Regions from separate parts of the Bacillus cereus group sp. N8 genome, predicted to be linked through region 2. Evidence: riboswitches for the same ligand, from Rfam matches in the RefSeq annotation. Region 2 holds a riboswitch; the other holds the start of a gene.

Region 1 (13,115 bases), on a different contig from region 2:
ACTGTAACTCGGTAATTTGATTCATTCGCTTTATATTGCACTGTATCAATAAATTTTGTTAGCGGCTGAATAATACTTCTATAATGAGAATGTAATGTAACAAGCCTAACTTCAGGTTGCCACTTCTTCCATTTCTCTTCGAATTTCTTCTCCTCTTCTCTGTCAAAAGCAACATATACAGCAATAACTTGATCTGCCGAAAGAGACTTTGCATAGTTCAAAGAATTTTCTACTACGTGAGTCATACCAGCTACAGGAACGACAATTACATTCCCCTCAATCGGAACAATCCGTTCACAAGTTTTTAAACTTAATTGATCTCCCACTGCATCATAATGCTTCTTAATTCGATGGAACACGAAGATAATGACAGGTAAGAAAATAAGGATTGACCAAACTTGTGCGAACTTAGTTAAAAAGAACATACTCATTACGATAAAACTAATAACTGCACCAATTAAATTAATCGATAAACGTAAAATCCATCCTTCAGGTTTTTCACGGAGCCATTTTAATACCATTCCAGTTTGAGAAAGCGTAAATGGAATAAATACCCCTACCGCATATAGCGGAATCAAATGTTCTGTTTGCCCTTGGAAAGCTACAATTAAAATAATCGAAGAAATCCCTAGTATAATAATACCGTTTGAATATCCCAGACGGTCTCCTCTAATTGTAAACATTCTCGGTATGAACTTATCTTTCGCAAGATTAACTGCTAATAACGGAAATGCAGAATACCCTGTGTTAGCTGCAAGAATTAATATTAAAGCTGTTGTACCTTGTATGAAAAAGTACATAAAATTACGTCCAAATGTTTGTTCAGCGATTTGGGAAACGACTGTTACTTCTTTATTTGGAGTAATTCCGTAATAGTAAGCTAAAAAGACAATTCCTGAAAATAAAACGGCAAGTAATGCCCCCATCGCAAGCAATGTTTTTGCTGCATTGTTTGGTGCAGGATCTTTAAAGTTTGGAATTGCATTTGAAATTGCTTCAACACCTGTTAAAGCAGAGCTTCCTGAAGCAAATGCTCTTAACAGTAAAAACAAACTAATTCCCGCAACCGGTGTTCCAAGTGGCGCATGTAAAGTCGGTGAAACATGCCCAGTTAAAATATTATATATCCCTACACCAATTAATATAAATAATGCTAAAACAAATAAATAAACAGGATATGCCAAAATGGAAGCTGATTCAGTTACCCCTCTTAAATTTAAAATGGTAATTAGTATTACAAATATAATTGCAATAATTACATTATGTGCATGTAGGCTAGGAAAGGCAGATGTGAGCGCATCTGTACCTGCAGATACACTTACTGCGACCGTTAAAATATAATCTACTAATAAAGATCCACCAGCTATTAAGCCTGAATTCATCCCTAAATTTTCTTTTGATACAACGTATGCGCCCCCGCCATGAGGGTAAGCAAAAATAATTTGTCGATAAGATAAAATAAGAGCTGTCAATAATACTAATACCCCAATAGCAATCGGAATGGAATACCAATAAGCTACCGCTCCAAGACCTGCTAGTGCGATTAAAATTTGCTCTGGACCGTATGCAACCGATGATAATGCGTCAGAAGATAAAATTGCTAGCGCCTTCGTTTTATTAAGCTTTTGCTCTCCTAATTCAGTTGATTTTAACGGTCTTCCAATTAATAACTTTTTGATAGATGAAACCACTGCTGTCCACTCTCCAATAATTTTGTACGAACTTTTCTGCTAATTACAGCGGATAAACTATTTCTTCAGAAAACAAAAATGTCTACAAGCCATAACGAAATAAACTTGTAGACATTAATTTTTTTGTCGCACAAGCTCCACCTTCCTTCTCAATATAACGCTTACGAGGTTAGCTGTCGGATTCGGACCTTTGAGTAGCCCTACCTTTTTCAAGGATTCACCCCATTGAATTATGCACTAATTCATTAAAACGGGTCCCCCGCACCATGCGGTTTCAGCGATTTAGAAAATTGAAACTGTGGATTATAATACTCCTTTATTTTAAAAAAGTAAACAAAAATTTCAAAAACGAAAAAAATTAAAATGATTGTGCATAATAAGCCATTAAACATACATAATGAATACTAAAAAACCACAAAGGAGACCCATATGTCTAAAGAAAAGAAGCCACTTTTTACCGATTCATATTTAGATGCATTAGCAAGCGAAATTAATCAATTATATGGTAACCGTGATAAAGAAAAAAATACGACAGAAAGAATTAGAAGAGATGAATAAAATGTCACTATAAACACAAAAAAGGATAGCAACGTATTTATATTTTGCTATCCTTTATCCATTTTCATACTATTAAAATCATATTATTTCCTTACTTTTTATCATCTCTTCATACACCGTTAAATTTTGATATACAGCGCCTAATAAAGGTGCTTCTATAGAAAATTGCTCTGCTAAATCCAGTAAATATCCTTGTAAATGTTCTCCTTCAATGAACGAACCTTTTTCCATATCGCGCTGCATAGATGACTTCATATCATAAGAAATTTTATCAATCGTTTTCATATGGTCCTCAACAATATTATCTTTAACCGGAGCCCCCAATACCCTTATAATTTGCACAGATTCTTCAAATAAGTTTCGGATAAAATCATGTCCACCTTCACTCTCACGAATCGGTCCTATTGGTGCACGCATTAATGTTGTCACACCTGACATTACAGTTATAAATAAATATTTATGCCACATATCCTGCGTAATATTTTCACTTAAAACAAAACTAGCTTTTGTACCTGCAAATGCTTTAGAAATACGCTTTATTCTCTCTGAATCTTGAGGCTTAATTTCCCCAAATACAAGTCTGTTAGCAGCACTAGTTTGTACAATTTCTCCTTGTTCGTTTAACGTCGTCTCGATAAAGCATAAACCACCAATTACTTTTTCCACGCCGAATTCCTTTTGTAATAGTGATAAATGAGCGATACCATTTAACAATGGGATTATTACAGTATTTTCACCTACAAACGGCTTTAAATCTATGGTCGCCTCGTGTAAATGATACGCTTTTGTTGAAAATAAAATCACATCAAATGGAGACGTTCTATCTTCTTTCGTTATCAATTTCGGTTGAAATGAAAAATCTCCATTCACACTACGAATAACAAGTCCTTTTTCCTCTAATTGCTGTTTTCTTTTGCTGCGAACGAGAAATGTAACATCTTCTCCCTTTTCTACTAATCGGCCACCAAAAAATCCACCGACGCCACCAGCTCCTAATACTAAAATGCGCATACAATATCCCCTTTTCCTAACACAATTATACTAGTTTTAGTATACATAACATTATACATGTCCCCTGTTAAATTAGCTGAATTTTCATTCTTAATCTATTGCAAAAACAAGGTTATTTTCAAGAAAAATTGGGCATGTTGTTTCTATAGCTTATTCGGAAAGGAAACAATGTAAATGGAGGCAATACAAACAATCGAAGAAAAAGATGTAACAACAGCTATATTTCAATTTATATTCCCGTTTTCGTTTAAAACTGGATATGAACAAAATATGTTCCCTTTCTTACAAAAAAATAATTTCCGTCCTTTTCGACTCGATCATCTCGAAGATGAAAATACATATTATGGGGAGTTTAAAGTTTCACATCAAAACATGGAAGCTTACTATCTTTCATTTACGAATAAAATTCTCTTCCCTCCTTCAGAGCATCAAAAAGGATTACAGCGCTATTCTAAAGATCTTAATTTAAACGGACATTTAACAACAAATCTTATTTCCGTTCCATTCAAGATACATTCAATTGATGTAACACTTTGTCCTTATGAGCTTGGCTTCTTAACAATTCGAACAGGAGTCAAAACCGCTCCAAACATGACATTATCAGAAGCCATCGAATTCGCTTCTCGCTTCCGTGTGCTTGAAACTAGAAATGATACAACTGAGACCATTTGTATTGAATGTGATGGAAGAAAATATTCACAAGTAGAAAAACTTATATTCGGCGATTTATTTCATGGCTTAACAGACTTCTTTGAGAATAAGAGGTTGCGGAGTTCATATTTTCAAACATTCCCCTTCTTTGAAGACCAACGAATGTATGTACAAACTTTATTATCTATAAACAAAGAGTCAGACCTTCATATAGTTGATGTATATCGAGCTTCCAGTCTTTCCGGATTAACAGACGATGGTAAGCCGTATATTAGCGCAAATAATGTTCCTTATATTCACGATTATTTAACAAAGCATTCTTATCAAAGATGGGCTCCTAACCGTTATTTTATTATGGAAGAACATATTTTCACATGTATAACAAATGAAGGTGGACGAGAAGTCACTAAACTTGCCAGTCAAATGTACGGGGAATTTTATTACGCTTTATTATTAAATCTATTTCATAAAGTTGTTTTATTAAAGATGGCGAACGCTTATGCTGAGCTAAATATTGAACAAGATACAAATGAAATAGAGAAATTAATTTATTCAATCAATTCGTTTACAGCGAATTATTTTTCTTTAGAATTAGTATCTCAATCACAAAGTGAAGATATTTTCTTCCGCTTAAGAAAACTTTTTAACATTGAAATTTTATACTCGAACGCGAAACAAAATCTTGATAGTTTGTTTAAATATCAAGAAAATGTCGCCTCTAAAAAAGATAGCCTTTTATTATTAATTTTAACCCTCTACTCTGTGGTGGGTCAAATGTTAGGGTTTACTATGATTGACCTTTTAAGAAACACAGATTCAAACAAAATATCATCGCCTCTTGAATTTTTCGCACTGTTAATAGCAATTAGCGGTATAGTCATTTCCTTTATTTTAGGTGCACAAAGTGTATACCAATGGGGTATACAGCATCGAAGAAGACAAGCGTGGGTAAAACAAACTGTACTTTCTGCTGTGAAAGAAAAAGAGGATAAAAATTAAAGACGATTATTTTTAAATTACAAATACATGGTGCGCTTAAGTAAATGAAATTTTTATCAGCGATTTTCCGAATATATCGGCGCAACTCAAAATATATCAGCGATTTTTTAAATATATCGACTTACCGACAAAAACTGACAAAAATAAGAACCGAATCATAAAAAAGGCTACTCCAAAATGAACCTTGGAGTAGCCTCTTCTCTTTTTGTTACACTAATTTCGCTTACTTCCCTGCTTCGATTTTTTCTAATGCAGTAGCTACTTGCTCTTCAGTTAATTCATGTTGCACGATATAACGATTACGTGGGTGTACACGACATTCATGAGAACATGCACGTAAATGTTTTGCTTCACTTTCTTCAGAGCATAAAATTTTCTTGTTACATTCAGGGTTTGCACAGTTTACATAGCGCTCACAAGGTTCACCTGTAAAGTGATCTTTACCAACGATAACGTGCTCTTTTTGGTTTACTGGTACAGCGATACGCTCATCAAATACGTAACATTGACCATCCCATAGCTCGCCTTGTACTTCTGGATCTTTTCCGTATGTTACAATTCCGCCATGAAGCTGACTTACATCTTCATAACCTTCACGAACTAACCAACCAGAGAACTTCTCACAACGAATTCCGCCTGTACAGTATGTTAAAATCTTTTTGCCTTCAAGTGTTTCTTTATTTTCTCTAATCCAATCTGGTAATTCACGGAATGATTCAATATCTGGTTTAATTGCACCTTTGAAGTGTCCTAAATCAAATTCATAATCATTTCGTGCATCAATGATAACTGTATCTTCTTGTTTCATTGCTTCATAAAAATCTTTTGGTTCTAAATACTTCCCAGTAATTTCTTTTGGATTAATGTCGTCTTCTAAGCGAAGTGTAACTAACTCTGGGCGAGGACGTACGTGCATTTTCTTGAATGCATGTTCATCTGCCTCATCAATTTTAAAAACGATTCCAGCAAAACGTGGGTCATTGTTCATCGCTTCCATGTATTTTTCTGTTTGCTCAACAGTTCCAGAACAAGTTCCATTAATTCCTTCTGTCGCTACAAGAATTCTTCCTTTTAACTCAAGTGATTTACAAAATTCTAAATGCTGTTCAGCAAATTCTTCTGGATTTTCAATTGTTGTGTACATGTAATAAAGTAATACTCTATATGGTTTTGTAGTTGCCAATGTATTTCTACCACCTATCTAAATTTTAAAATCATGTATAAGTTAACGTTCATATCAAAACATATATAATAAGAAAATACATACTAAATTGTACTTAGCCTATTTTCTTCTATTTACAATTTTTTCTATAAGTTAACAAAAATAAAAACAAGATTACATCACAAAACACTATGGTTATGTTGTAATCCCAATATATTATATATCATACAATTTCATTTCCATCAATTAATATGCTGTAATATAGGCTCTATGTTCACATAAATTTCAAAAACAACCCTATAATTTATTATCTTCCCCCTTATTCAGCAGCCATAAACTCCCAAAATATTTTTCACATCGTCACACCATTCTTTGCACGAAGTCATATAATTTGCATTAAGGAAACTTTCGTGTTCAAATGAAATTGCCACATAATATATTTAAATGTATTGAAATAATGAATAAGAGCAAATACAATAATTTCATCAAGTTAACATTCCAAAGGGGAACACTACTATGAATAAAGATATATCAAAAGATGAACAAGTCCCTTCTCAAAGTACAACTGTTCAATCCGCACATTTAGCATTAAGCGGACAAACGAAAGGCTTAAAGAGACTATTACCATTCTTAGGACCTGCTTTTATCGCATCAGTTGCTTATATTGATCCTGGGAATTTCGCAACGAATATAGCTGCTGGATCCCAATATGGGTATTTATTACTTTGGGTAATTCTCGCTTCTAATTTAATGGCTGTATTAATCCAAACTTTATCAGCTAAATTAGGAATCGCTACTGGGAAAAACCTTCCTGAAATAGCTCGAGAAAATTTCCCAAAACCAGTTTCCATCGGTTTATGGATACAAGGTGAACTCGTTATTATGGCGACTGATTTAGCTGAATTTATTGGAGCAGCACTCGGATTATACTTACTGTTTGGAATTCCGATGTTACCAGCTGCTTTAATTACAGCGGTTGGATCATTTATTATTCTTGAATTTCAGCGCAGAGGCTTTCGTCCATTAGAAGCTATCATAACAGGGATGATTTTTATCGTTGTTATCGCTTTTGGTGTCCAAGTCTTTTATGCTAAACCAGAATTAAGTCCTCTTCTTTCAGGTCTATTTATTCCAAAATTCCAAGGCGTGGATAGCATTCTTTTAGCAGCTGGAATTTTAGGTGCGACAGTAATGCCGCACGCGATATATTTACATTCTGCCTTAACGCAACGCCGCGTAGTCGGAACAAATGATGAACAAAGGAAAAAGATTTTCCGCTTCGAATTCATCGATATTATTATTGCAATGGTTATCGCTGGAGCTATTAATGCAAGTATGTTAATTGTAGCAGCTGCTTTATTCTTTAAAAACGGCTTGCATGTTGAAGATCTTGATGTTGCTTTTAACCAATTTAGTAACTTAGTCGGTCCTGTATCAGCTGCTTTATTTGGAATTGGACTCTTATCAGCAGGACTCTCTAGCTCATCTGTCGGTACAATGTCGGGTGATATTATTATGCAAGGATTCATTCGCATGCATATTCCGCTATATTTACGCCGATTTATTACAATGATTCCACCACTAGTTATTATTGCTTTAGGCGTAAACCCAACTTACGCTCTCGTTATGAGTCAAGTTATCTTATCGTTCGGTATTGCCTTTGCACTAGTACCACTTATTATGTTTACAAGTAATAAAAAGATTATGGGTGCACTCGTTAACCACCGTATAACAACATTTATCGCTTGGATAATCGCTGCACTCGTTATCGTTTTAAATATTTTCTTACTGTATCAAACATTTGTAGGCTAATGAAAAAGGGATTCCAATGAAAATGGAATCCCTTTTTTCTTTATATGATTTGTATTAATGCCACAAAGTATTTTTAACAAACCTTTTGATTCTTCCACATCCCAATTTCTATTCAAAATACATTCTGTAATCTATTTCAAAACAATCTGACCCTTACACCTTGAATAATCTTTATTTTCAGATTAAATTATATAATAACAAATACATTTTAGTTTCATATGAACAGGAGTGAAGGCATGTTTCCTATATTAAAGACCGACCGACTCATTTTGCGAGAACTTACCGAAAAAGACGCACCAAGTATACTACAATGCTTTTCTAACACTGATGTACTGCGCTATTATGGCCAAAAACCATTACAGAATGTTGATCAAGTAAAACAGATCATAAATAATTTCAAGTTGAGTTACAATGCAAGAAACGGTATAAAATGGGGAATCGAATTAAAAGATAAGAAAGAACTCATTGGAACAATTGGTTTTCACGATTGGTCTTCTGAGCATAAACGCGCCAATATAAGTTATGCCTTTCTCCCTGAACACTGGGGAAATGGATATGCGACTGAAGCAGTTCCTGAAGTTATATCATATGGTTTCCACACCCTTCATTTAAAACGTATCGGTGCGATTGTCTTTCTTGAAAATGAAGCTTCAAATAAAGTGCTATTAAAATTAGGTTTTGAAAAAGAAGGAGTTTTAAAAAATTATATGTATCAAGATGATATTCCATATGATACGAATTATTATTCTTTATTAAAATCAGTTTAATAGAATTAACGTGTAAAAAACTCGTATCAGCACAACGGAGCCAGGTAGTGGATTTTTAATGAGGGATACAGTTTCCATTTCTTAGATCATCGTACGACGGATGCAACGTACAATAAATTATATAATCTAAAAAAGACGGTACATGAGCAAACCCTTACTCATGTACCGCTTTTTACGTTCTTTTTCTGTTTTCGCAATGCTTCTGGAATGTATACACAGAAAGGTTCGCTTTCCATGTAATCCCCCGTCATCGCATATGCTCTAGAACGAGATCCCCCACAAACATATCGAAACTCACAAACACCGCACTTTCCTTTATACTTGTCCGGATTACGAAGGTTTTGAAAAACAGGGGAGTTTCGATAAATTTCAGCTAGCGATGTTGTTCTAATATTCCCGGTTTTAATCGGCAATAACCCACTTGGATACACATCTCCAATATGAGAAATAAATACAAAACCATTTCCATCATTCACCCCTTTTGGAGCACGCCCAAGCCCATCAATTCGACCCGTCGTCCCATTCATCAATACATCCTGATATTGAATGACCTGATTTGTTTTTTTATTTTCTTTCATTTTTTCTTGAATCACAACACATCTATAATGCTGACCAGCTGTTGTTTTAATATCAAAAGAAACCTTTTTACTAAGTTGATATAGCCAATGGAATACCCTTTCATGTTGGGCTGGTAAAATCATATCCTCTTCCTTACCTCGCCCCGTTGGAACTAAGTAAAATATACTCCAGAGTACACATTCTAATTCTTCTATTAACATTGCCATCTCTTCAAGTACATCCATTAATCAAGATTAACCCTCCCATCAATTGATATTCTAATTGTAAAGTTATATATGTATTTATGCTGTGAGATGAATCACAAATAATAATCTTCCTCTGCTGTTGATCTAATGTTTCTACCTTCCTCTTCAACAATCATAGAAGCTCTTTTTAAAAAAATATAAACACCCCCTTTAGACTAAATGACCTAAAAGGGCAAAGCTTCACAACTTTTTATAAACATCGTGGCTTTCTTCAACACATCACATCTTTTTTTAGTCATCAAGACCTAAATCGTAAAAAGTCATAAAAAATAAAGGGCGATACATATTAGTCACGCATAATATGTATCGCCCTTTTAATTGTTGTTCAACAATCGCGCCCATTTGTTGAAGATCTTAATTAGCAAATGATAATCTACAATTCAAATGGGCACTTCGATTAAAGCCACTTTATGTCCGGCTGTTTAGACATTTCCTAGATAGCTTCGTGTAATGTTTTGGAGAACAATTTTTCCATTCTTACTGTGTTTTTCGAATAACTCTGACAGAAGAAAAACAAAATTTTGATACTCTTCGTCATTTTTTTTCGGAGCATAGGAAGCTGATAAATTCCTTCCCAAAAAACCTTCATAATCAAAAAGTAAATCATTTTGATACTCTTTAAACTCGTACTTTCCATCCTTAAAAAAGCTGTTAAATACTTCAGGAGTTTCCTCTATTCCACCGCTAAATCCTTTGAAATTCGGGCATGTCTTCTGGCAAATTTCTGCATTCTCTTTAATAATCGGACTAGTTAAATCTCTACTATTCCAAACAAGAGCAACATTTGCCTTTGGTTTCAAAATTCGTTGGCATTCAATTTTGAAAGCTACTTTATCAAACCAATGAAATGCTTGAGCAACAGTTACTAAATCCACACTATGCTCTTTTAAAGTGGTATTTTCAGCAGTTACTTTTATTGATTGAAAACGAGAATACAGTTTTAACGATTGCTCTGCCATCTTTCTCATGTCATCATTTGGCTCAACCCCAATAACATTTAAACCTTTTTCAAGCAGCTGACGGCTAAATATCCCCGTACCTGAACCAATATCGGCCACTATCCGATCCTCTTTCAGTTGGTTAGCTGAAAACAAATAATCAATATATTCATTCGGGTAATTAGGGCGATATTTCGCGTATATATCGGCCTCGTCGGTAAAATTTCCTGTCGTTTTCAAAGTACTACCTTCTTTCCCATGATATTTGAAATTCTCCACCATGTTCTTCCGTTTTAATTTCAACCTTATATGTAACATCCTTATGTACTTTCATATTATTTTCGCCTTTTCCACTATTAAACTCTAATATTGTATTATCATTTGAATCCACAACATAAGCAGTTATAGTTCCTTGTTTCGTTTTATCGTCAAAAGAAAATATCCAATTCTCACCTTTTTAACTTTCATATCTTGTGTTGCAGATCCAGTAAATTTTTTATACTTCCCAGATATACCATCTGAAGAACCATGAACTTTACCATCAACAATAGTTCTCTCTCTTGTAAAACACCCACTAAAAACTACTAAATATAAAACAAATAAAATTGTATTTTTAACATCATTACCTCTTTTCTAAAACCATAAAGAACGTACTATCCGGTAGCCCAACCACATTCCCAGACTCATCTGTAAACTCGATTTTCTCGCTAAGATGGTTTGTATATCCATCCTGCAAATAGTTCATAGCTTGAACGATATTTACTTTATCTCCAAAGATACCCTTTACGAAATCCTTATAGTCGTTTGGCGTAAAGATTCCAAACTGCTCCTGCACCTCATGAACGAAGGAATCCTCGCCCCAGGTATACGTATATAAGAACTCCATCGCATCGTTAACAGGCATTTTGACTGTATTGTCTGTAAGTACCTCATACTGGATTATACGCCCCTTAAATTCATGGACATACTGCTCTAAGAACTTCATTCCGCCCGCATCTTTAAAACGAATCACACGCATTAACGTTTTACCTTCGGTCATGATGCCATCACGAATGATAATACGCCCCCCTGTCTTTAACACCTCGTAGGCACTTTGCAGCCCCTTTTTAATTACTTCATGATTGAATTTCTTACCTTCATACTCGATATAAGAGAACAGCTCATGAAGGATAGAAGAATATACAATCGTATCAACCGATTCTTTATCAAACGAGCTACTTAAGTTGATTGCATCCCCTTTAATAATGTCCCAAGATCGACCCTCTTTCTGCTTTTTCTTTTTCAACGTATCAATCACGTTTTCAGAAATATCGATACCGTAGATTCGTTTATTCTCAGTCTCTGCTTCAATCATATCTAGCATGACACCACCACCGGCTCCGACATCTACAACCGTATCTCCCTTTATATAATCAAGAATAATTCGTTTATCATCAGCCGCACTATTCATATGCTCCAGATATACTTCTTCGTTATGGAATCTATCATACGCATCCTTACGTAACCCGAAGAAATCAAATAGCAGCACATTTGCCCGAGCATGCATCATATCTATCTTTTCTGCTTCTACACAGAAGGTGATTAACGCCTCACCTACAGCAGAAAACTGAAACGACACATACGCAGTCTTCATATCTTCATCAACTTTAGCCTCAAAAGAAACATGCGTTGTATCCGGCTTCTCGTTCTCACGGTACTCCCGTAGATACTTCTCAATAACCCGCTTACGATACACGTTGTTCTTCTTCTCGCCTTTGAAATCATAGTGCAACTGCTGCATCAATTTCTCGAAATGGATATGCTGAACCTTTCCAGTGTCTATCTCGTTCTTTAACATAACAAAAACTGTCCAAATATCCTCGAAGCTAAGGGCATGCATAGACGGTTCTACATACCACAAATCCTTATCAGATAAGAAGGTTTGAACGCCACTCTTCTCGCTCCCCATAATTATATCTTTTTCAAATGCTGACTCCTTATGTTTTGGCGTGAGTCTATGTATGCGAGAAGTAAATGGCTCCACATAGCCATCAAATAGACCATCAATTGTAATCTTCACATCGTTCTTTACTTCACTCCACAAGGATTTTGATACGCCCTCAATAATACATTGGTTAAGATAGTATAGAATCTCCTTTAACCTAACGTCTCCGTATTCTTCTTTATATGTGTTAATTAAATCAACATGAGAGTCCAAACGCGCCTCTCCGCGGATATACTGCCCGATTAATCCATGTGTTCTAATTAAATCTCGAACAAACAAATACTCAGTAGAGTTTGAGTTTGTCTCTATACGTTCGTTAAACTGAATATCACTAAAGATATCAGCAGAACCCTCGTTATGTACCAATAGATTAATCCCGTTTTTCTTCCATTGCTCCCGCTGTTTTAAAGAGCCTACCTTTGCAAGCTCACTATACGTTAGTACCTTTTCAATAATGCAATACGCTTCTTCGTCTAAAGGCAACCCACCTAATACTTGCAGCGTACGGTGTACATAGTACAACACCGCATCCGTTTTTAATGCACCAAGTACCTGTACATTCTCATAGTTTTGATGTATCTCCTCTGCCTCGATTAGATGCTTTAACCACGTAGGGAGAGTATCAGAAAACCCTTCAATGTATTTATTTAGAACTTCAATGTTTTTCAACTTATTTACCCCCATATATAATCAATATCTGTAGTAAGGTCTGAGACAC
Region 2 (20,005 bases):
AATGCTTCTATACAAGAGAAAGAGTTTGTAAGCATTATCGGACCAAGTGGCTGCGGGAAAAGTACTTTATTTCGCCTTATTACGGGGTTAGAAGAAGCAAGTGCTGGACAAATAGAGCTGACAGAAACAAAGAGTCACCCTGTAGGATATATGCCTCAAAAAGATATGCTTTTGCCGTGGAGAACAATTATTGAAAATGCTGCGTTACCTTTAGAGTGCCAAGGTGTGCAGAAGAAAGAAGCGCAAGTAAAAGCGAAAGAACTGTTACATAAATTTGGGTTACAAGGATACGAGGCGAAATATCCGAAAGATTTATCTGGTGGTATGAGACAACGTGTATCTTTTATCCGAACTTTATTAACGGGCGGGGAGATATTATTGTTAGATGAACCGTTTAGCGCATTGGACGCTTTAACGAAGGCATCTTTGCAAGAATGGTTATTTGAACAATGGAAAGAGTGGGAAAAAACAATTTTATTTATCACTCATGATGTTGAAGAGGCGTTGTTTCTTTCTAATCGAATTTTCGTTGTAGAAAATCAACCGATAGCAACTTTAACTGAGCGAATTGTGCCGCTTGATCGTAACCGAACACGAAAGGATTTATATAGGCCTGAAGTATTGGCGCTTAAAGATGAGATCCTTAGTATGTTACAAAGGCAGGTACTTGTATGATGAACCGTTTGAAAGAATTAGTTCCTGCTCTTACACTTTCTAGTATTTTACTCATTATGTGGGAAGTGGGGGCAAGAATTGTAGATGAGATGTACATTTTACCGTCACCGTCTGCAATTGTAATGAAGATTTGGAAACTAAAAGACATATTATTTACGGTTCATTTACCGGCAACGTTATACGTCGTTGTAATAGGTGTTGCTATTTCTATCGTATTAGGTGTGGGGCTAGCAATGTTAATGAATGCGAGTACGTGGATGGAAAGAGCATTTTACCCATTATTAGTAGCTTCACAAACCATCCCGATTACAGCACTTGCGCCCCTATTTGTTTTATGGTTTGGATATACCATTTGGAGTAAGGTTGTTGTTACAGTTTTAATTACGTTTTTCCCTATTGCGGTCAATACGTATGATGGATTACGTAGTACGAAGAAAGAGTGGGAGGAGCTCTTAGTTACGTATGGTGCAACGAAAAAAGATATTTTTCTAAAGCTAAAGTTGCCATCTGCTCTTCCTTACTTTTTCTCAGCGTTAAAAATTGCAGTTCCGCTTAGTGTGATTGGGGCGGCAATTGGAGAATGGCTCGGTGCACAAGCTGGGCTTGGATATTTCAGTAAAAGAATGATGACGCAGTTAGATGGTGCGGGTGTATTTGCACCAATTGTATTGCTATCATTATTAGCTATTTTTTTCGTCATACTTATTTCTATGTTAGAAAAGAAATTCATTAGTTGGAGGAAGCATTCATGAAATTTTTAAAACGCATCTTTGTGTTTACATTATTAGTTGCAATGATTGCAGGGTGCTCGAGTAATTCAGCATCAGATAAGAGTAAAAAAGAGAAAGAAATAACAGTCATGCTTGATTGGTATCCGAATGCGGTGCATAGCTTTATTTATGCCGCAATTGAAAAAGGCTACTTTAAAGAAGAAGGAGTAAAGGTAAATATTAAATTCCCTTCTAATCCGACTGATCCATTAACGTTAGCTGCAGCAGGGAAAGTGACAGTTGGCTTGTATTATCAGCCAGATGTTGTTATGGCCAGAGCAAATGAACAAATTCCAGTGAAATCAATTGGAGCTGTCGTACGTTCACCGTTAAATCATGTCGTATCGCTGAAATCAGCAGGCATTCAATCACCGAAAGATTTAGAAGGCAAAACAGTAGGTTACTCTGGAACGCCTTTAAGTGAAGCGTATTTAAAAACGATGATAAAAGAAGATGGTGGAAATCCTGATACGGTGAAAGTAGTTGATGTCGGGTTTGATTTAGTGCCAGCATTAATTACGAAAAAAGTGGATGCTGTAACAGGGGCATACATTAACCATGAAGTACCTGTTATGCGCCATGAAGGCCATGAACCAGCGTACTTTAATCCAGCTGATTATGGAGTACCGAACTATCATGAACTTGTGTTTGTAACAGGTGATAAAACGTTGAAAAAAGATAAAGAAGCGCTGCAAGCCTTTTTACGCGGGGCGAAAAAAGGGTATGACTTTATGAAGAAAAACCCTGATGAAGCATTAAATATTTTATTAGATCATCAAGAAAAAGAAAACTTCCCACTTGTGCCAGAAGTTGAAAAAGAAAGTATGAAAATTTTATTAGAGAAGATGGAAACGAAAGATGAGCCATTCTTATCAGATTCAAAAGAGTCTTGGGAGAAACAAAATAAATGGTTGAAAGACAAAGGAATGACGAAAGAAATCGTTCCAGCCGATGAACTATTCGAAAACATTTTAAAGTAGGCGAATGAATATGAAAAATGAGCTCCATGTAATCTCAAATGGCCATATGCCATTCGAAGAGTTAGTGAATGTAGCGATGCAAATTGAGAGTGAGATTGATTATTTGCATATTCGTGAGCGTGAGAAAAGTACGAAAGAATTATATGAAGGTGTGGAAAGCCTTTTAAAAAAAGGCTTTCCAGCATCTAAACTTGTTATAAATGACCGAATTGATATTGCTATTTTATTAAATATCCCGCGTGTGCAGCTAGGATATCGAAGTACAGATGTAAGGTCAGTGAAAGAAAAGTTTTCGTATTTGCATGTTGGCTATTCCGTACATTCTTTAGAAGAAGCGATAGAGGCTTTTAAGAATGGGGCTGACTCGCTCATTTATGGTCATGTATTCCCAACAGAGTGCAAAAAAGGTGTGCCAGCGAGAGGGTTAGAAGAAATTTCGGGCATTGCAAAGAGCTTATCGATACCGATTATAGCTATTGGAGGGATTACTCCTGAAAATACAAAGGATGTTCTTGCAAGTGAAGTAAGTGGAATTGCTGTTATGTCTGGAATTGTAAGTAATAGTAACCCGTATAGCAGAGCGAAATCTTATAAGGAATCAATAAGAAAGTGGGCGGGAAAACATGTGTGAGAAGTATGATGTAGCGATTATTGGCGGTGGTGTAATTGGTAGTTCAGTTGCACATTTTCTAGCAGAAAGAGGACATAAAGTAGCAATTATAGAGAAGCAGAGAATTGCATCGGAAGCTTCGAAAGCTGCTGCTGGTTTACTTGGTGTTCAGGCAGAATGGGATGCGTATGATCCGCTATTTGAACTTGCTAGAGAAAGCCGTGCTATATTTCCACAACTTGCAGCAGTTTTACGTGAAAAGACGGGTATTGATATTGGCTATGAGGAAAAAGGGATATATCGCATCGCTCAAAATGAGGATGAGAAAGAGAGAATTCTTCACATTATGGATTGGCAGCAGAAAACAGGTGAAGATTCCTATTTTCTAACGGGAGACCATTTGCGGGAAAAAGAGCCGTTCCTATCCGAGTCAATTATAGGAGCGGTATATTATCCGAAAGATGGGCATGTTATTGCACCAGAGCTTACGAAAGCATTCGCGCATTCTGCATCAATTTCTGGTGCGGATATATATGAACAAACAGAAGTGTTTGATATCCGTATTGAAAATAATAAAGTGACTGGAATTGTGACAAGCGAAGGTGTAATCATATGCGAAAAAGTCGTTATCGCTGGAGGGTCATGGAGTACGAAATTACTACATTATTTCCATAGTGATTGGGGCACGTATCCTGTGAAGGGTGAAGTTGTTGCAGTAAGAAGCAAGAAACTGCTCTTGAAAGCTCCTATTTTCCAAGAACGGTTTTATATTACGCCGAAGCGCGGTGGGCGTTACGTAATTGGAGCAACGATGAAGCCTCATACGTTCAATAAAACTGTGCAACCCGAAAGTATTACTTCTATATTAGAGCGTGCTTATACAATATTACCGGCTTTAAAAGAAGCAGAGTGGGAAAGTACATGGGCAGGATTAAGGCCACAATCGAATCATGAAGCTCCTTATATGGGAGAGCATGAAGAAATAAAAGGTTTATATGCTTGTACGGGCCATTATAGAAACGGCATTTTATTAAGTCCTGTGTCTGGTCAATATATGGCTGATTTAATAGAAGGAAAGCAGGGGAATCACTTGCTAGATTCATTGCTTTCTAAAACGGTTTAGAAAGGGGATGGAAGTTTGAATTTGAAAATTAACGGTAACCAAATCGAAGTGCCAGCGAGTGTGAAGACAGTAGCTGAACTACTTATACATTTAGGGTTAGATAATAGAATTGTTGTTGTAGAGCGTAATAAAGATATTTTACAAAAAGATGATCATAAAGATACATCTGTTTTTGATGGAGACCAAATTGAGATTGTAACTTTCGTAGGAGGCGGTTGATTATGTTAAACATTGGACCATTTTCATTTCATTCTAGACTTTTATTAGGAACAGGGAAATTTCCTGATTTTGATGTACAGCAAAAGGTAATTGACGTTTCTGAAGCTGAAATTTTAACGTTTGCAGTACGTCGTATGGATATATTTGATGCAAAGCAACCTAATTTATTAGAGAAGCTTGATGTGAAAAAATATACGTTATTACCAAATACAGCTGGAGCAAAAAATGCTGAAGAAGCTGTTCGTATTGCAAAATTAGCAAAAGCTTCAGGGCTTTGTGACATGATCAAAGTTGAAGTTATTGGTGATGATAGAACGTTATTACCTGATCCAGTAGAAACGTTAAAGGCATCTGAAATGTTATTAGAAGAAGGGTTTATCGTACTTCCGTACACATCTGATGACGTTGTATTAGCACGTAAATTACAAGAACTAGGTGTGCATGCGATTATGCCAGGAGCATCACCGATTGGATCAGGGCTTGGTATTGTAAATCCATTGAATTTAAGCTTCATTATTGAACAAGCGACAGTACCAGTTATCGTTGATGCCGGTATTGGTAGCCCAGCTGATGCGGCATTTGCAATGGAATTAGGAGCAGATGGTGTGTTATTAAATACGGCTGTATCAGGAGCAAAAGATCCTATTAAAATGGCATACGCAATGAAATTAGGTATTGAGGCAGGACGATTAGGGTTTGAAGCAGGTCGTATTGCACGTAAACGTTGTGCAACAGCAAGTAGTCCTTTAGAAGGAATGAGCGTAGTTGAATAATCGATATTCTCGCCAAGAGCTATTTTCTCCAATTGGGGAAGAAGGGCAACAAAAGATACGAGAAAAGCATGTACTTATTATCGGTGCAGGCGCATTAGGTAGTGCAAACGCAGAGATGTTTGTAAGAGCAGGCGTTGGTCAAGTAACAATTGTTGACCGTGATTATGTCGATTGGAGTAATTTACAAAGACAACAATTGTATGCAGAGAGTGATGTAGAGAATAATCTTCCGAAGGCTGTAGCGGCAAAAAAACGTCTAGAAGAGGTTAATAGTGAAGTAAGAGTAGAAGCTCTCGTTCAAGATGTAACAGCTGAAGAGTTAGAAGAACTCGTTACAAATGTTGATGTAATTATCGATGCGACTGACAATTTCGAAACGCGTTTCATTGTGAATGATATATCACAAAAATATTCTATTCCATGGGTTTACGGGGCATGTGTAGGGAGTTATGGCCTTTCTTACACAATTCTTCCAGATAAAACGCCATGTTTATCTTGTTTATTACAATCGATTCCGCTTGGCGGAGCGACATGTGATACAGCGGGTATTATATCACCTGCTGTATCTCTTGTCGTTTCTCATCAAGTAACGGAAGCTCTTAAACTGTTAGTGGAAGACTATGAATCGCTTCGCGATGGACTTGTGTCGTTTGATGTATGGAAGAATGAATATTCATGTATGAATGTACAAAAACTTCGTAAACACAATTGTCCTTCGTGTGGTGATAATGCGCTATACCCGTATTTAAATAAAGAAAACACTTCAAAAACAGCAGTTTTATGCGGGAGAAATACAGTTCAAATTAGACCACCTCATAAAGAGGAAATGAATTTTGAACAATATAAACAGCTGCTAGAAGGCCGCGTGAATGAGTTAAATGTAAATCCATATTTACTATCTTTCTCTGTTGAAGAAAAGAGGTTAGTTGCCTTCAAAGATGGCCGTGTACTTGTACATGGAACGAAAGATATAAGCGAAGCAAAGACGATTTATCATCGCTATTTTGGATAGAAAAGGATGAGTGAGATGGAAGTGAATAAAGCTTTAACAATTGCAGGATCTGACAGCGGAGGCGGTGCTGGAATTCAGGCGGATTTAAAAACATTCCAAGAGCTTGGTGTGTACGGAATGACAGCTATTACAGCAATTACTGCTCAAAACACGCTTGGCGTTCAAGGGGTATATCCTGTTCCATTAGAAGGTATTACGGAACAGCTGAATTCAATTGGTACGGATTTAACACCAGATGCTGTGAAACTAGGAATGTTATTTAGTAGTGAAATTATTCAAACTGTGGCAGAGCAGATTAAGAAATTTGGCTGGAATAATATTGTGCTAGATCCTGTTATGATTGCAAAAGGCGGAGCATCATTATTACAGCAAGAAGCAGTACAAGCATTAAAAGAATATTTATTACCAGTAGCAACCGTTGTAACACCGAATGTTCCTGAAGCAGAAGTGTTAACTGGGATGGAGATTCATAACGTTGAAGATAGTAAGAAGGCTGCGAAAGTATTGCATGAATTAGGTGCTAAATATGTGCTTATGAAGGGCGGACATGCAGAATATCAAGGGAATGAAGTAATTGATTTACTCTTTGATGGAGAAGAGTTTATTGAATTTAGAAGTGAACGAATTCCTTCGAAACAAACGCACGGAAGCGGGTGTACATTTGCTTCCGCAGTTACAGCTGGACTTGCGAAAGGGTACTCGATTGAAGAGGCGGTTCAAGAGGCAAAACAATTTATTAGTATAGCGATTGAAGAGCCATTGAATATTGGAAGTGGTCATGGACCGACGAATCATTTTGCGTATAAATGGAGTAGAACAAGAGCATAAAGAAGTGAGTTTCGAAAACAATAAAATCCTCTATCCCTTATATTTTATAAGAGGATGGAGGGCTTGGTTTTTTTGAGATGAAAATATAAATAGCAGTAAAATGCACCATTCGAATTTACATTGTAATAAGCAACTAATGGAAGAATACATCATATAAAACACCACTGTGTTCGATAATTTTTTAATCAATATCTAAATATTTATATATTACATTTTACATTGTATAAGTGTAAATTTATAATTTAGATAATTAAGAACAAGTAATTGTCTTAATGAAATAAAAATATATTAAATGGAGGTTTATTATGAAGGTGAAAAAAATGAAGAAATTTATTGTTGGTGCGGCAGCATTAGGGATTATAGGTACTGGCGCTGTTTCAGCACAAGCAATGGGAATACAGCATATTTCTATGGGGTCGGGTGCCACTGTTTATATTCAAGGATATAACGAAGTTGGTAAGAAAGGTACTGGTGCTTATGGTACAAACAAAAATAAGGTAGTTACGGGTGTTAAAGTAACTTTAAAAGAAGGGAAATTTAATGAGTCGGCTAACAATTATTCTAAACGAGGAGGATGGACAAAGGAATTATCAAAAGTCAATAATCCATTCGAAACGGCTTATACAAACTATAGTTGGAGATACTAGTTTAGCCTTCTGCAAAATTATTCCCAACAGTATGTACACTACTGTTGGGAATCGTTTCATTTATAAAGAATAATTTTATTATTAAATAGGATAAAGAAGTGAAGGGTAATGGGGATAATGTCTAAAATAATGAAAAAATCGTGGCTACCTCTTTTTTTTACATTAATTGTATTTGGGACTATTGCTGGCGGAATTTCAATGATTTTATCTGTAGAAGAACAGATGACCAATAACATTAATAAAAATACGTATCGGATTTCTATTAACCAAAATGAAATGGAAACCAGTTTTACAAACCAAGACTTACTATCATGGTTAAATAAACAAACCGATAATTTCATACTTTATAAGAACATACCGCAAGAAGCTAGTCGATTAAGCTTTTCAAATGAAAATACTTCTATATATAGCTTGGAGAAGGGAAAAGCTTATATTAATGTTTGGAACAAAGATGATCAAGTGGTTAAAAATGGTAAAAAGTACTTTTACTTTGATGGTAGGGAGTATGAAGTAATTGGCTATATTGATACTTTTACTAATGTAGTAGCAAATCTTGAGTCGTCGTTAGAAGCAACTCAAAAAGAATTAATAAAGGGAGAGTATTTCTTGGACGCAGGAGGAAATAGTGAGTCCCTTATACAGGATTTATTAACTACTATACAAGAAACAGATAATACAATTACAATCTCTTATGAAAAGGTTAAGCAAACATGGATAAATAATCTATTAAACCAAAAATATGCGCTTTTTATATTTCTTGGAACTAGTGCGATGCTATTTGTATCAGGATTTACTATCGTGCTTTCATGGGTAGAAAAATATAAGCGTGAGATGTTTGTTAGGCGATTATCAGGTGCGGGAGAAACAGGTTTATTATTAAGAGTTTATACTAATATGCTAGTTATTCGAGTAATAGGGATCTTGATTGGAAGCTCGATAACATTTCTTATTACGGATGTTTTAAACCTATTACCGTATAATACTGTATTTCGTTTGGAATCAATTGTTGTAGGTATCATACTATTCTTTCTGATGGATATATTTTACACATTCCCGATGTTATTTATCAATCAAAGGAAGCAATTAATCAAGATAATGAGGTAGGAAGATGTCAACTCAATTAAAATATGCTCTTGAAGATATTTGGAGGAAAAAGCTTTATTTTATTTTGTTTTTTACTCAGATTATGATTATCACATTGTTAATTACGGAATGTTTTTCTTTAATGTATAAGAAGCAAGATGCGTTTAACTATTTATCTAAGGCATTTAATATTTCTAATGTTTATTATGTATCACTTGCAGAAAAAGAAAAGTATATAGGTGGCGAATATGAAGAAAGTATTATGAAAGATTTATATACATATGTCAATGAAAGTCAGAAGTATACAATTTTTTCTGATATTGAAGATTATATAGAAATAAAGAGTATTCCAAAAAATTCTCTTTCCGTTGAAATAGAGCAAGGACAAACTAAGGTTCAAGCCTATAAAAGTTTAGCTATTTCACATAGTTTTATAGATGTTTTTGATTTAGCTTTATCAAAGGGCGAGTTTTTTGCTTCCAATTGGGGGTATACGAGTAACGAGAGTATACCAGTTGTACTGGGGCATTCTTATCAAAAGTTTATGAATATCAATGATGAGTTTGTTAATATAGATAATTTGAAATATAAGGTTGTTGGTTTTTTACAAGAAGGACAAAGTTTCGTTGATATATCATCAGGCAAAGGTGTTATAGAGTTAGATGAAACGGTATTAATACCAATGGACGCTACAAAATTTGATGATATGTATGTGAATGGAAATTATGATTATGAAACCTATCTTAATAATGCAACAATAATAGCAAAGAATAAAGAGGATATAACAGAGCTTAGAAATATTACAGAAAAATCACGACTATATAATTATAACTTCAATAATATAGTTGGCGTCTCAAAGTATATGGAGATGTCTACCAAAAAATCTGTAGGTGTATTTCTGTTTATATCAATATGGGTAATTATTTTTGCTTTTTCATTAGTTATTATTAATACATTAGAATTTGTTAGAAAAAATTTAAGAGAATTTAGTATTCATATTTTTTGTGGTGGAGATAGGTCGGATATTGCATTAAGGATTTTTTTACAAATATTTATTGTTTGGGTCCTTTCTTCTATTACTTCTGTTCTAGTGTCCAATCAACCTTTCAGAATATTGGGGGTTTCGGGAGCGATCTTATTTCTTTGTTTAATAACATGTATTCCTAGCTTTATTAAACTTTTTAGTTTACAGATAAGTGACATATTAAGGAGAAAAGAATAAATGATTGAGCTGAATAATATTTCAAAAGTTTATAATAAGTCGAAGGCCAATGAAGTGAAAGTTCTTCAAAATATTGACTTGAAAATAGAAAAAAGTAGTATGTTAGCGATTATGGGTCCGTCAGGTTCAGGGAAATCTACATTATTGAATATATTTGGTTGCCTAGATATCCCGAGTATGGGTACTTATAAGTTGTATAATCAAGAATTGCAATCTTTAAATCGAAGGAAATTAGCTACTATACGAAATGAGTACTTTGGTTTTGTTGTACAAGATTTTGCACTTATTGAGGACTACACTGTTATGAAAAATGTTGAAATTCCAATTCTATATAGTAAGGACAAAACTAATAAAAAAGAAAGAGTGCTATCAATACTTGAAAGGCTTGGTATGAAGGAAAAGGCATCTGAATATGCATATAATTTATCAGGTGGACAACGGCAACGTGTGGCAATTGCACGAGCATTGATTAACAATCCAGATATTATTTTAGCTGATGAACCAACTGGAGCGTTGGATCAAAGAACAGGTCAGCAAGTTTTAGATATTTTTAAAAGTATACATCAAGAACAGAAAAAAACTATTTTAATTGTAACCCATGATGATAGGGTTGCGAAACAGTGTGATGGAATAATAAATATAGTAGATGGAAAGGTTTACTAAAAAATATTAACTGGCAAGTTTTTATAAATTTTTTTAAGGTGGAAGGGGATGATGGATAATGAAGGAAAATGGGTTATATGAACCTAAAAAAAGAATACAAGGAAGTTGGATTCTACCCTTAATAATAGTTATATTGATTCTCTTGCTACGCCACTTTATATTTACTCCTGTAGTAGTTGAGGGAAGCTCAATGATGTCAACTCTTCAGGACGGAGATAGAATGGTAGCGAGTAAAATTGGATACAAACTAAATGGTCTAGAACGATTTGATATTTCCGTATTCAAGCATAAAGATGGAGCGAATTATATAAAACGTATTATTGGCCTTCCAGGGGATTATGTTGAATATAAAAATGACCAGTTATATATAAATGGTAAAAAATATAGTGAGGCTTATTTGGAGAGTCAAAAGAAAGATTTGGCAAGGGGGGAGTTACTTACTGAAGACTTTAATATAAAAACATTGCCATCAACCCTTAGTCCTATAGTTCCAGAGGGGCATTATTTTGTATTAGGAGACAATCGCCGTGGTAGTAAAGATAGTCGCGATATTGGTTTTATACCGGCAAATAATATTATTGGAAAAGCAAACGTTGTTTATTGGCCTTTGAATGAGATGAAAATTGTTAAATAAAAAACACGGGTTAATAAACTGGACGGTAAGCTACGCTATAGGCTAACCGCTATCGTAGGATTAAAAAATAAATAAAATTAGTTTGTTTACCTATTGTGTTTCTCTTGCTACACTTGCAAAAAAATTAAAGGAAGAATATTTTTGAGTTTTTTTGCAAGTGTAGTTTAGATTGTGAGTATATAATATTCTTGAAGCTATATGCATGCTTTTTGATGTGCAATTTCTTAAACTTGGTTATAAGTTATTAAAATTTTATTAAACTTCCTCAATTTATCTATCACGCTGTGAACAAAATTTTTTTGAAATTATATATTATATCGTTATAATAAAATTCGATGTATTTAGAGGCGGATATTACCTTACATGCAGAATTGTTGTAAGTTTATATTCGCGGGATAAATTTTGAAAGAAAGAGAGAGTAAATGTTAAGTACACCTAATATGGGTGCTTATATACATTTGCTTTTTTGTATATAAAATATCATTTCTGTGAAAAAAAGAAATGATAAGAAAACAGATGAACGGGTATTAAAAATACATATTATAAGCGTTTAAATAATGAGATATTTTCTTATTCTAGGTAATTTACTTCTTTACAAGTGAAATATAGAGGCGTATATTTACTCTCATAAATCATTCATTAAATTTCCAAAAAATCCTAAAATCGCTGAATTCCAGAAATGGAGCGGGGGAACCAATTTGTGCGTCGTCACTAGGGGTGAATCTTTCAGTTTTGAAAGTAGGGCTACTCTCAAAGCCCGAATCCGACAGCTAACTTCGTAAGCGTCTTGAGAGAGGACGGTGCCATGATGGATACTTCCCTTCATCGGTCCGATTAGTATAGGGGAATATCAATCTATATTTGAGTTCTTTTATGCTAAGGAGGATGAGGTACATGGAACTAACACTTATTTGTGTTGGAGAAGAAAATAAGATAAAGAGTTTAAGAGAGCTAGTAGCATTTCAGCATGAGTTAATTATTTTTACAGCAAATGAGGAGATAGCAGCTGAAGTCAGGGGCTATGGATTTGAATCAGCTTATAGCTGTAATAAGGAGCAGGATTTTACTAGTATTTGCGAGTGTATTAAGAAGGTGATTCTGCTAGGGGATGAGCTTCAAATAGTTAGCTTTTTCGCAGAACGTATTCGCTTTTCTTTCCAAGCGCCTATTACTGTTGTTACAAGAAATAAACGATATCCAGCGAGGCTCTATGAAACGATTGGGGCTAAATTCGTGGTGTTTACAAATTGTGATAACATTTCTTTTTTATTTTTTGAATAGGGCGGAGGAGAGTGAATATGAAGGTGTTGCTACTAGGAGATATAGCGAATCGTTGGGCGGTATCGATAGAGAGAGTTGAAAAATTGATCCAGATTGATCCTCTTTTTCCAGGGCCATATATTATATTGCCATCGAAAGACGCTTTATATTTAAAAACAGATGTTATCGAATATGAGCAGCTACATGCAGAATTGTCACAAGTTTATATTCGCGGGAGAAATTTACGTGCTTTTTTACGAGGGGAATAAATAGTGAATGAAAAAAGAGTGAATGCTGAGTGCAACAAGCTATGCACTTCATGTAATTCGCTCTTTTTATTTCGTATTTAAAAGATCATTTCTGTGAAAAAGAAAGAAAAGACGAGAAAACAGATGAAAGAATATTAATAATACCTAATGTAAGCGTTTAAATAGATGGATATTTTCTTATTTTCAGTAATTTAACCCTTTACAAGTTAAATTTAGAGGAGTATATTTACTCTCATAAATCATTCATGAAATTTCCAAAAAAAACCTAAAATCGCTGAGTTCCAGAAATGGAGCGGGGGAACCAATTTTGTGCATCGTCACTTGGGGTGAATCTTTCAATTTTGAAAGTAGGGCTACTCTTTAGGCCCGAATCCGACAGCTAACCTCGTAAGCGTTTAGAGAGGAGGTTTACTTTGTGTTGTTCATTTCGAACACTAAGTAGAGCTTAGTGTTCTTTTTTCGATAAAGATATGGTAAATTTTAACAAAAAAGTGAGGGGTAATTATGTTAGATGTTGTAATGATCGGAATTTTTGTTGTATTAGTAGCATCGATGGCAAGTCTTGCAAGTTGGTCAGATAAAGTTGTGAAAGAAGGGAAGCAATCATGATGATTGCCTTATCGGTTATTGTTGCAGCGATTACGGTGTACTTAGTGTACGCATTATTAAATCCAGAAAAGTTTTAATTAGGGGGAATCATTCATTATGATTTGGGTTGCAGTTGTTATTACAATGCTCTTGTTTATTTTAGTAGCAAAGCCAACGGGGATTTATTTAGAAAAAGCTTTTCAAGGTAGCAAAACGCTAGATAAAGTATTCGGGCCTTTTGAAAAACTTATTTTTAAAATTACGGGTGTAAAAGAATACAATCAAACGTGGAAACAGTATGCATTATCATTAGTGTTACTTAATGGATTTATGATTGTGGTCGTATATTTCATTTTCAGATTACAAGGTGTGCTGCCGCTAAATCCAGCGCATATTGAGGGAATGGAGCCTACGCTTGCTTTTAATACAGCAATTAGTTTTATGGCTGATACAAATTTACAGCATTATAGCGGTGAAAATGGTTTGTCTTATTTATCACAATTAATTGGGATTACATTTTTAATGTTTGCGGCACCAGCAACGACATTAGCGCTCGTTATGGCTTTCATAAGAGGACTTGCTGGAAAAGAACTCGGTAACTTTTTCGTAGATTTTACGAGAGCATTAACGAGAGTGTTTCTTCCTATCGCATTTATAGCAGCGTTAGTCTTCGTCGCACTTGGCGTACCGCAAACGTTAGACGGGGCAGTTACAGCACAAACGATTGATGGGGCAAAACAAAGTATTTTACGTGGTCCAGTTGCATCATTCGTTTCCATTAAGGAACTTGGAAATAACGGCGGAGGATTTTTCGGGGCAAACTCTACACATCCTTTCGAAAATCCAGGACAAATGAGTAATATTTTGCAAATGATGCTTATGATGTTATTGCCAACAGCACTTCCATTTACGTATGGAAGAATGGTAGGAAATAAAAAACAAGGCCGCATCCTTTTCGTGTCACTATTTATGGTGTTTTTACTAGGATTTATAACGATTACGACATCTGAATTACATGGAAATCCAGCGTTAAATGGAATGGGTATCGAACATGTACAAGGAAGTACAGAAGGAAAAGAAGTCCGATTTGGAACAGTATTTTCTTCCCTTTATGCGACAGTAACGACAGCTGCTGAAACTGGGGCTGTTAATACAATGCATGATACGTTAACACCAATTGGTGGTCTAGTTCCACTCGTAAATATGATGTTAAATACAGTATACGGCGGCGTTGGAGCAGGTTTTGTAAACATTATTATGTATGCCATTATTGCAGTCTTTATATCTGGGTTAATGGTTGGACGGACACCAGAGTTTTTAGGTAAGAAAATTGAAGGTAAGGAAATGAAATTGATTGCGGTAACGATTTTATTTCATCCATTGCTTATTTTAGGATTTTCAGCATTAGCTCTTTCAACAAGCTTAGGAACGGATGCAATCTCTCATTCCGGTTTCCACGGTTTAACGCAAGTTGTATATGAATACACATCGTCAGCTGCGAATAACGGATCTGGATTTGAAGGCTTAGCAGATAATACACCGTTTTGGAATATTACGACTGGTTTAGTTATGTTTTTAGGACGCTATTTTAGTTTAATTACGATGCTAGCTGTGGCAGCTTCATTGAAAGAGAAGACGGTAGTACCAGAAACAGTCGGAACGTTCCGTACGGATAATGGTTTATTTGGAGGAATCTTTATTGGAACGATTGTAATTGTTGGTGCATTAACATTTTTCCCGATGTTAGTACTTGGCCCAATTGCAGAATTTCTTACATTGAAGTAATGGAGGGTAAATGATGAGACCGGTAGTAGTAAAAGAAAAACAAGTGAACGAGTCACAAATACATGTTGTAGAAGATGAGGTTAGAAAAGCGAAAACGATGGATCGTGATATTGTGAAACATGCGATGAAACAATCCTTTGCGAAATTGAATCCGAAAGTAATGATAAAGAATCCCATTATGTTCGTTGTGGAAATTGGATTTATCATTACGTTCATTTTATCTTTTCTCCCAAGTCGTTCTAGTAGTGTACCAGGATGGTTTAATATAACAGTTTCTCTCATTCTATTATTTACAGTTTTATTTGCTAACTTTGCAGAAGCGCTAGCTGAAGGTCGTGGTAAAGCGCAAGCCGATTCTTTAAAACAATCGAAGAAAGATGTGTTTGCAAATGTTGTAAAAGAAAATGGAGATATTGTTCAAGTTTCAGCAACTGATCTGAGAAAAGGTGACGTTGTTATTGTAAAACAAGGAGAAATGATTCCAAATGATGGTGAAGTAATTAAAGGTTTAGCGTCTGTCGATGAATCTGCAATTACAGGGGAATCAGCTCCTGTAATAAAAGAGGCGGGTGGCGATTTTTGTTCAGTAACAGGCGGTACGATGGTCGTAAGTGATGAGATTACAATTGTAATTACGAGTAACCCTGGCGAATCATTTATTGATAAAATGATTTCTTTAGTAGAAGGAGCTGCTCGTCAAAAGACGCCGAATGAGATTGCTTTAAATACAGTATTAACGAGTTTAACGCTTATTTTCTTAATCGTTGTTGTAACGTTGCCGATTTTTACAAATTATTTAGGGTTTCAAATTGATACAGCTGTACTTGTAGCATTGTTAGTTTGTTTAATTCCAACGACAATTGGTGGATTATTATCAGCGATTGGTATTGCTGGGATGGACCGCGTGACAAAGTTCAATGTGTTAGCGATGTCGGGTAAAGCAGTAGAAGCTGCGGGCGATATTAATACAATTATTTTAGATAAAACAGGTACGATTACTTTTGGGAACCGGATGGCACATACACTGCTTCCTGTAGGAAATGAAACGATTGAGCAAGTAGGGAAATGGGCTGCAATTAGCTCAGTTTTAGACGAAACACCAGAAGGTCGATCTGTTATAGAATATGTACAAACGAAATCTATATCATATAATAGAGAACTTGCCGAACAAGGTGAATTTGTTCCGTTTAAAGCAGAAACGAGAATGAGTGGTGTGGATTTAAAAGACGGAACGAAAGTGAGAAAAGGTGCTGTAGGTAGCGTGATTGAATGGGTTAGGTCGCAAGGCGGAACGATTCCGAAAGATGTGAATCAAAAAGCAGATTTTATTTCAAAAGAGGGTGGGACACCACTTGTAGTTGCAGTAGATAATCGTATTTATGGTTTAATCTATTTAAAGGATACAGTAAAGCCTGGTATGCGTGAACGTTTTGAACAGTTGCGCCAAATGGGGATTAAAACGGTTATGTGTACTGGTGATAATCCATTAACAGCAGCAACAATTGCAAAAGAAGCAGGGGTAGATGAATTCGTTGCCGAGTGTAAACCAGAAGATAAAATTGCAGTTATTAAGGCAGAGCAAGATAAAGGGAAACTTGTAGCGATGACGGGTGATGGTACAAATGATGCTCCGGCATTAGCGCAGGCTGACGTTGGATTAGCGATGAATAGTGGTACGACAGCTGCGAAAGAAGCAGCGAATATGATTGATTTAGATTCGAACCCGACAAAAATTATTGAGGTTGTAGGAATTGGTAAGCAATTGTTAATGACTCGTGGTGCGTTAACGACGTTTAGTATTGCGAATGACATCGCGAAATATTTCGCGATCATTCCAGCGATGTTTACACTTGCGATTCCGCAAATGGAAGCATTAAACATTATGAAATTAACATCACCGCTTTCAGCAATCTTATCAGCATTAATATTTAATGCAGTTATTATTCCGTTACTCATTCCGCTAGCTATGAAAGGTATCGCATATAAACCGATGAGTTCGAATGCACTACTTAGCCGAAACTTACTCATTTATGGGCTTGGCGGAGTTATCGTTCCGTTCATTGGAATTAAAGTAATTGATATGATTGTCGGCTTGTTCATATAAGGAAGAGGGGAAAAAAAGATGGCGAAAAAACAAAGTATACTTTCACCAATTATTCGTATTACTTTTACATTTCTAGTCTTGTGCGGCCTCGTATACCCACTGATTGTAACTGGTATAGCGCAAGCGGTAATGAAGGATAATGCAGATGGAAGTCTTATATATAATGATAAAGATGAAGTAGTTGGTTCAAAATTAATCGGTCAAAATTTCACAGACCCACGTTATTTTCATGGACGTGTCTCTAGTATAGAATATAAAGCAGAAGCATCTGGTTCAAATAACTATGCACCGTCTAATCCAGATTTAGAGAAACGAGTAGAGAAAAGTATTGCAGACTGGAAGGAAAAAAATCCAACTGTTCCAGTTACAGAAGTACCGATAGATTTAGTGACGAATTCAGGTTCAGGGCTTGATCCTGACATTAGTCCGAAGGCGGCTTCCGTACAGGTAGATCGCATCTCGAAATTAACGAATATTCCGAAAGAAAAGCTAGATCAATTGATTAAGGATCAAACGGAAGGCGCTGCACTCGGCTTGTTTGGAGAAGATCGCGTGAACGTCTTAAAGTTAAATTTAGAATTACAGAAATTAATGAAATAGTAACAGTGCTACCTCAATCTAACGGATTGAGGTAGCGTTGTTTCGAAAGAAAGGTTGTGAGTGTTTTGTATGCGGATGACTATAAACCGACGTTTCAAAGGCGAACGCCAGAAGAGTATTTAGAATATATTCGTCAGCAAAATCGCGGGAAGTTAAAGCTATACGTAGGGGCGGCTCCAGGAGTAGGGAAAAGCTATAAAATGCTATTTGATGCAAGAGAGATGAAAAAAGACGGTATTGATATTGTAATTGGTTTAATTGAAACACATGGGAGAATTGAGACGGAAGAAGCAATTGCTGATTTAGAAAAAGTTCCGTTAAAAGAAATAGACTATAAAGGAAAAGTATTTTATGAGCTTAATGTGGAAGGAATTATAAAACGTGCACCGCAAGTAGTTGTAGTGGATGAACTTGCGCATAGTAATATTCCTGGGTCGAAAAATAAGAAACGTTACATGGATGTGCAGGAATTGTTAGATGCCGGTATATCTGTATTATCAGCATTTAATATTCAACATTTAGAAAGTGTTCATGACATTGTAGCTCAAATTACGAATGTAAAAGTACGAGAACGAATTCCGGATTTTATTTTGCAAAAAGCAAATGAAATTCAGCTTGTTGATGCAACGCCAGAAGTATTAAGGAAGAGATTAATAGATGGAAAGATATATAAAGAAGAAAAAATAGAGCAAAGCTTACAAAATTTCTTTACGCTTAATAATTTAGGGGCACTACGGGAATTATCGCTTCGCGAAGTTGCAGATGATATGGATGAGAAAATTAGTCAAACAGTTATAGAACCCATTGGCGTGAAAGAAAAAATTCTCGTTTGTGTACAATACAGTTCAACAGCAGAGAAATTAATACGGAGAGGTTGGCGCATGGCTGATCGGTTAAACGCTGAATTGTATGTCTTAAACGTAGAAAGAGAAAATATAGATTCTATTTCAGCAGGGAAAAAGCAAACAATTGAAGAGTGGAAATCGCTAACGAATCAATTTGATGCGAGCTTTGTATTAGAAGAAGCGAAAGGAAGAAAACCCGCTGATGTTATTATTGAAGTCGCGAACAGACTACAAGTGACACAAGTTTTACTCGGGCAATCGGCGAGAACACGGTGGGAAGAAATACGAAAAGGTTCTATTGTAAATGAAATTATGAGAGAAACGAAGTATATTGATATTCATATTGTTGCTGATCAAAGAGCTTAAAATAGAGACCTCCTTTCGGGAAGTCTCTAAGGTGTTGTGTATGAGTATACTACTTCTACTCATTAGGTAGCATAGTAAAAAAATTCAAATCCGTCAGGGTTTATTTGATAGCCTACTTTTATAACATCTATAAACGATAATAAAACACTACATGAAAAGACCATATTTTGTATAAAAATATGTCTTAAGTTGATGGGCATGGGATGGAACCTTATCCTTGTTTAGACCGGATATCCGCCTGTTGGCGGTGGCCAAGCACTAAATAATCTGCGAATCAGCACAATTTCTCCTAAATGGTAGGAGTTGTGAGATGCAATATTGCGTAGAACACCGCCAGGGGTTTCACCAGGCCATTCCTCCAATGTCTGGTCTAATTGAACAGTTTGGGCAATCGTACATGCCTGCTCAATCCCTTGAAGAAAATACTGAATACTCTGTTGTCACTCTTCCTCACTGGCAGGCCATTCTTCTTCAGGCCAGCTCTCTTTTACATGGGCAGGCAATGCAGGCTTCTTCCCCTGAGCGGATAATAAGAGAAAATCTTGCCAGTAGGTCATGTGTTTCACTAATTGATAAATAGAATAAGGTAGTTCCTCTCTGCGCTTTCCCGCAAGCGCCACGTCTATATCCGACAAAGCATTCTTGATGGGAAGATGTCCTCGTTCTCCTCTTAACGATTTTACTAATGCCTGGCTAAACGCTTTATTTGATTGCTCCATAATAACTGACTCCCATCCTGTTTTATTTGCTAATTTGCTGATTTTATGGTCGGTCTTTTTTATATGCACTAAATATATTAGAGAAGCTTTACGACTATTAAGAGAAAGTAAAATAAGGCAAAAATAACAAGAATCACTGACTTCTTAATGTACAGGAAATCGTTGATTTTTATTTGAATTGTACCTTAATGTACAATTGTAGTAACAGATAAATCAAAGGTTTGAATGAC

The links. Region 2 has a riboswitch for cyclic di-AMP ahead of JDS80_RS22460 (hypothetical protein). Riboswitches for the same ligand answer to the same signal wherever they lie in the genome.
Positions count from the first base shown of each region.
Region 1: linked by a shared signal. The riboswitch ahead of JDS80_RS04095 (APC family permease) and the one ahead of JDS80_RS22460 (hypothetical protein) in region 2 are both predicted to bind cyclic di-AMP.

Region 1 is NZ_JAEHBK010000002.1:4,619-17,733, forward strand. Features, by position in the region: gene JDS80_RS04095 (APC family permease) at 1-1,691, opposite strand, end outside; cyclic di-AMP (ydaO/yuaA leader) riboswitch at 1,835-1,981, opposite strand; gene JDS80_RS31925 (hypothetical protein) at 2,121-2,249, shown strand; gene panE (2-dehydropantoate 2-reductase) at 2,328-3,260, opposite strand; gene JDS80_RS04105 (hypothetical protein) at 3,435-4,910, shown strand; gene trhO (oxygen-dependent tRNA uridine(34) hydroxylase TrhO) at 5,134-6,093, opposite strand; gene JDS80_RS04115 (Nramp family divalent metal transporter) at 6,589-7,884, shown strand; gene JDS80_RS04120 (GNAT family N-acetyltransferase) at 8,121-8,651, shown strand; partial or broken gene JDS80_RS04125 (SPASM domain-containing protein) at 8,810-9,454, opposite strand; gene JDS80_RS04130 (class I SAM-dependent methyltransferase) at 9,898-10,653, opposite strand; partial or broken gene JDS80_RS04135 (hypothetical protein) at 10,658-11,019, opposite strand; gene JDS80_RS04140 (class I SAM-dependent methyltransferase) at 11,036-13,081, opposite strand.
Region 2 is NZ_JAEHBK010000020.1:6,462-26,466, forward strand. Features, by position in the region: gene JDS80_RS22390 (ABC transporter ATP-binding protein) at 1-675, shown strand, start outside; gene JDS80_RS22395 (ABC transporter permease) at 675-1,427, shown strand; gene JDS80_RS22400 (ABC transporter substrate-binding protein) at 1,424-2,425, shown strand; gene tenI (thiazole tautomerase TenI) at 2,436-3,056, shown strand; gene thiO (glycine oxidase ThiO) at 3,049-4,158, shown strand; gene thiS (sulfur carrier protein ThiS) at 4,174-4,377, shown strand; gene thiG (thiazole synthase) at 4,380-5,150, shown strand; gene thiF (thiazole biosynthesis adenylyltransferase ThiF) at 5,143-6,162, shown strand; gene thiD (bifunctional hydroxymethylpyrimidine kinase/phosphomethylpyrimidine kinase) at 6,178-6,990, shown strand; gene JDS80_RS22435 (hypothetical protein) at 7,296-7,637, shown strand; gene JDS80_RS22440 (ABC transporter permease) at 7,755-8,741, shown strand; gene JDS80_RS22445 (ABC transporter permease) at 8,746-9,942, shown strand; gene JDS80_RS22450 (ABC transporter ATP-binding protein) at 9,943-10,605, shown strand; gene lepB (signal peptidase I) at 10,664-11,239, shown strand; cyclic di-AMP (ydaO/yuaA leader) riboswitch at 11,894-12,040, shown strand; gene JDS80_RS22460 (hypothetical protein) at 12,134-12,520, shown strand; gene JDS80_RS22465 (hypothetical protein) at 12,538-12,768, shown strand; cyclic di-AMP (ydaO/yuaA leader) riboswitch at 13,031-13,176, shown strand; gene JDS80_RS22470 (SipW-dependent-type signal peptide-containing protein) at 13,273-13,377, shown strand; gene kdpF (K(+)-transporting ATPase subunit F) at 13,374-13,454, shown strand; gene kdpA (potassium-transporting ATPase subunit KdpA) at 13,474-15,141, shown strand; gene kdpB (potassium-transporting ATPase subunit KdpB) at 15,155-17,245, shown strand; gene kdpC (K(+)-transporting ATPase subunit C) at 17,264-17,845, shown strand; gene kdpDN (KdpD-like non-kinase potassium sensor) at 17,902-19,056, shown strand; partial or broken gene JDS80_RS22500 (DinB family protein) at 19,278-19,775, opposite strand.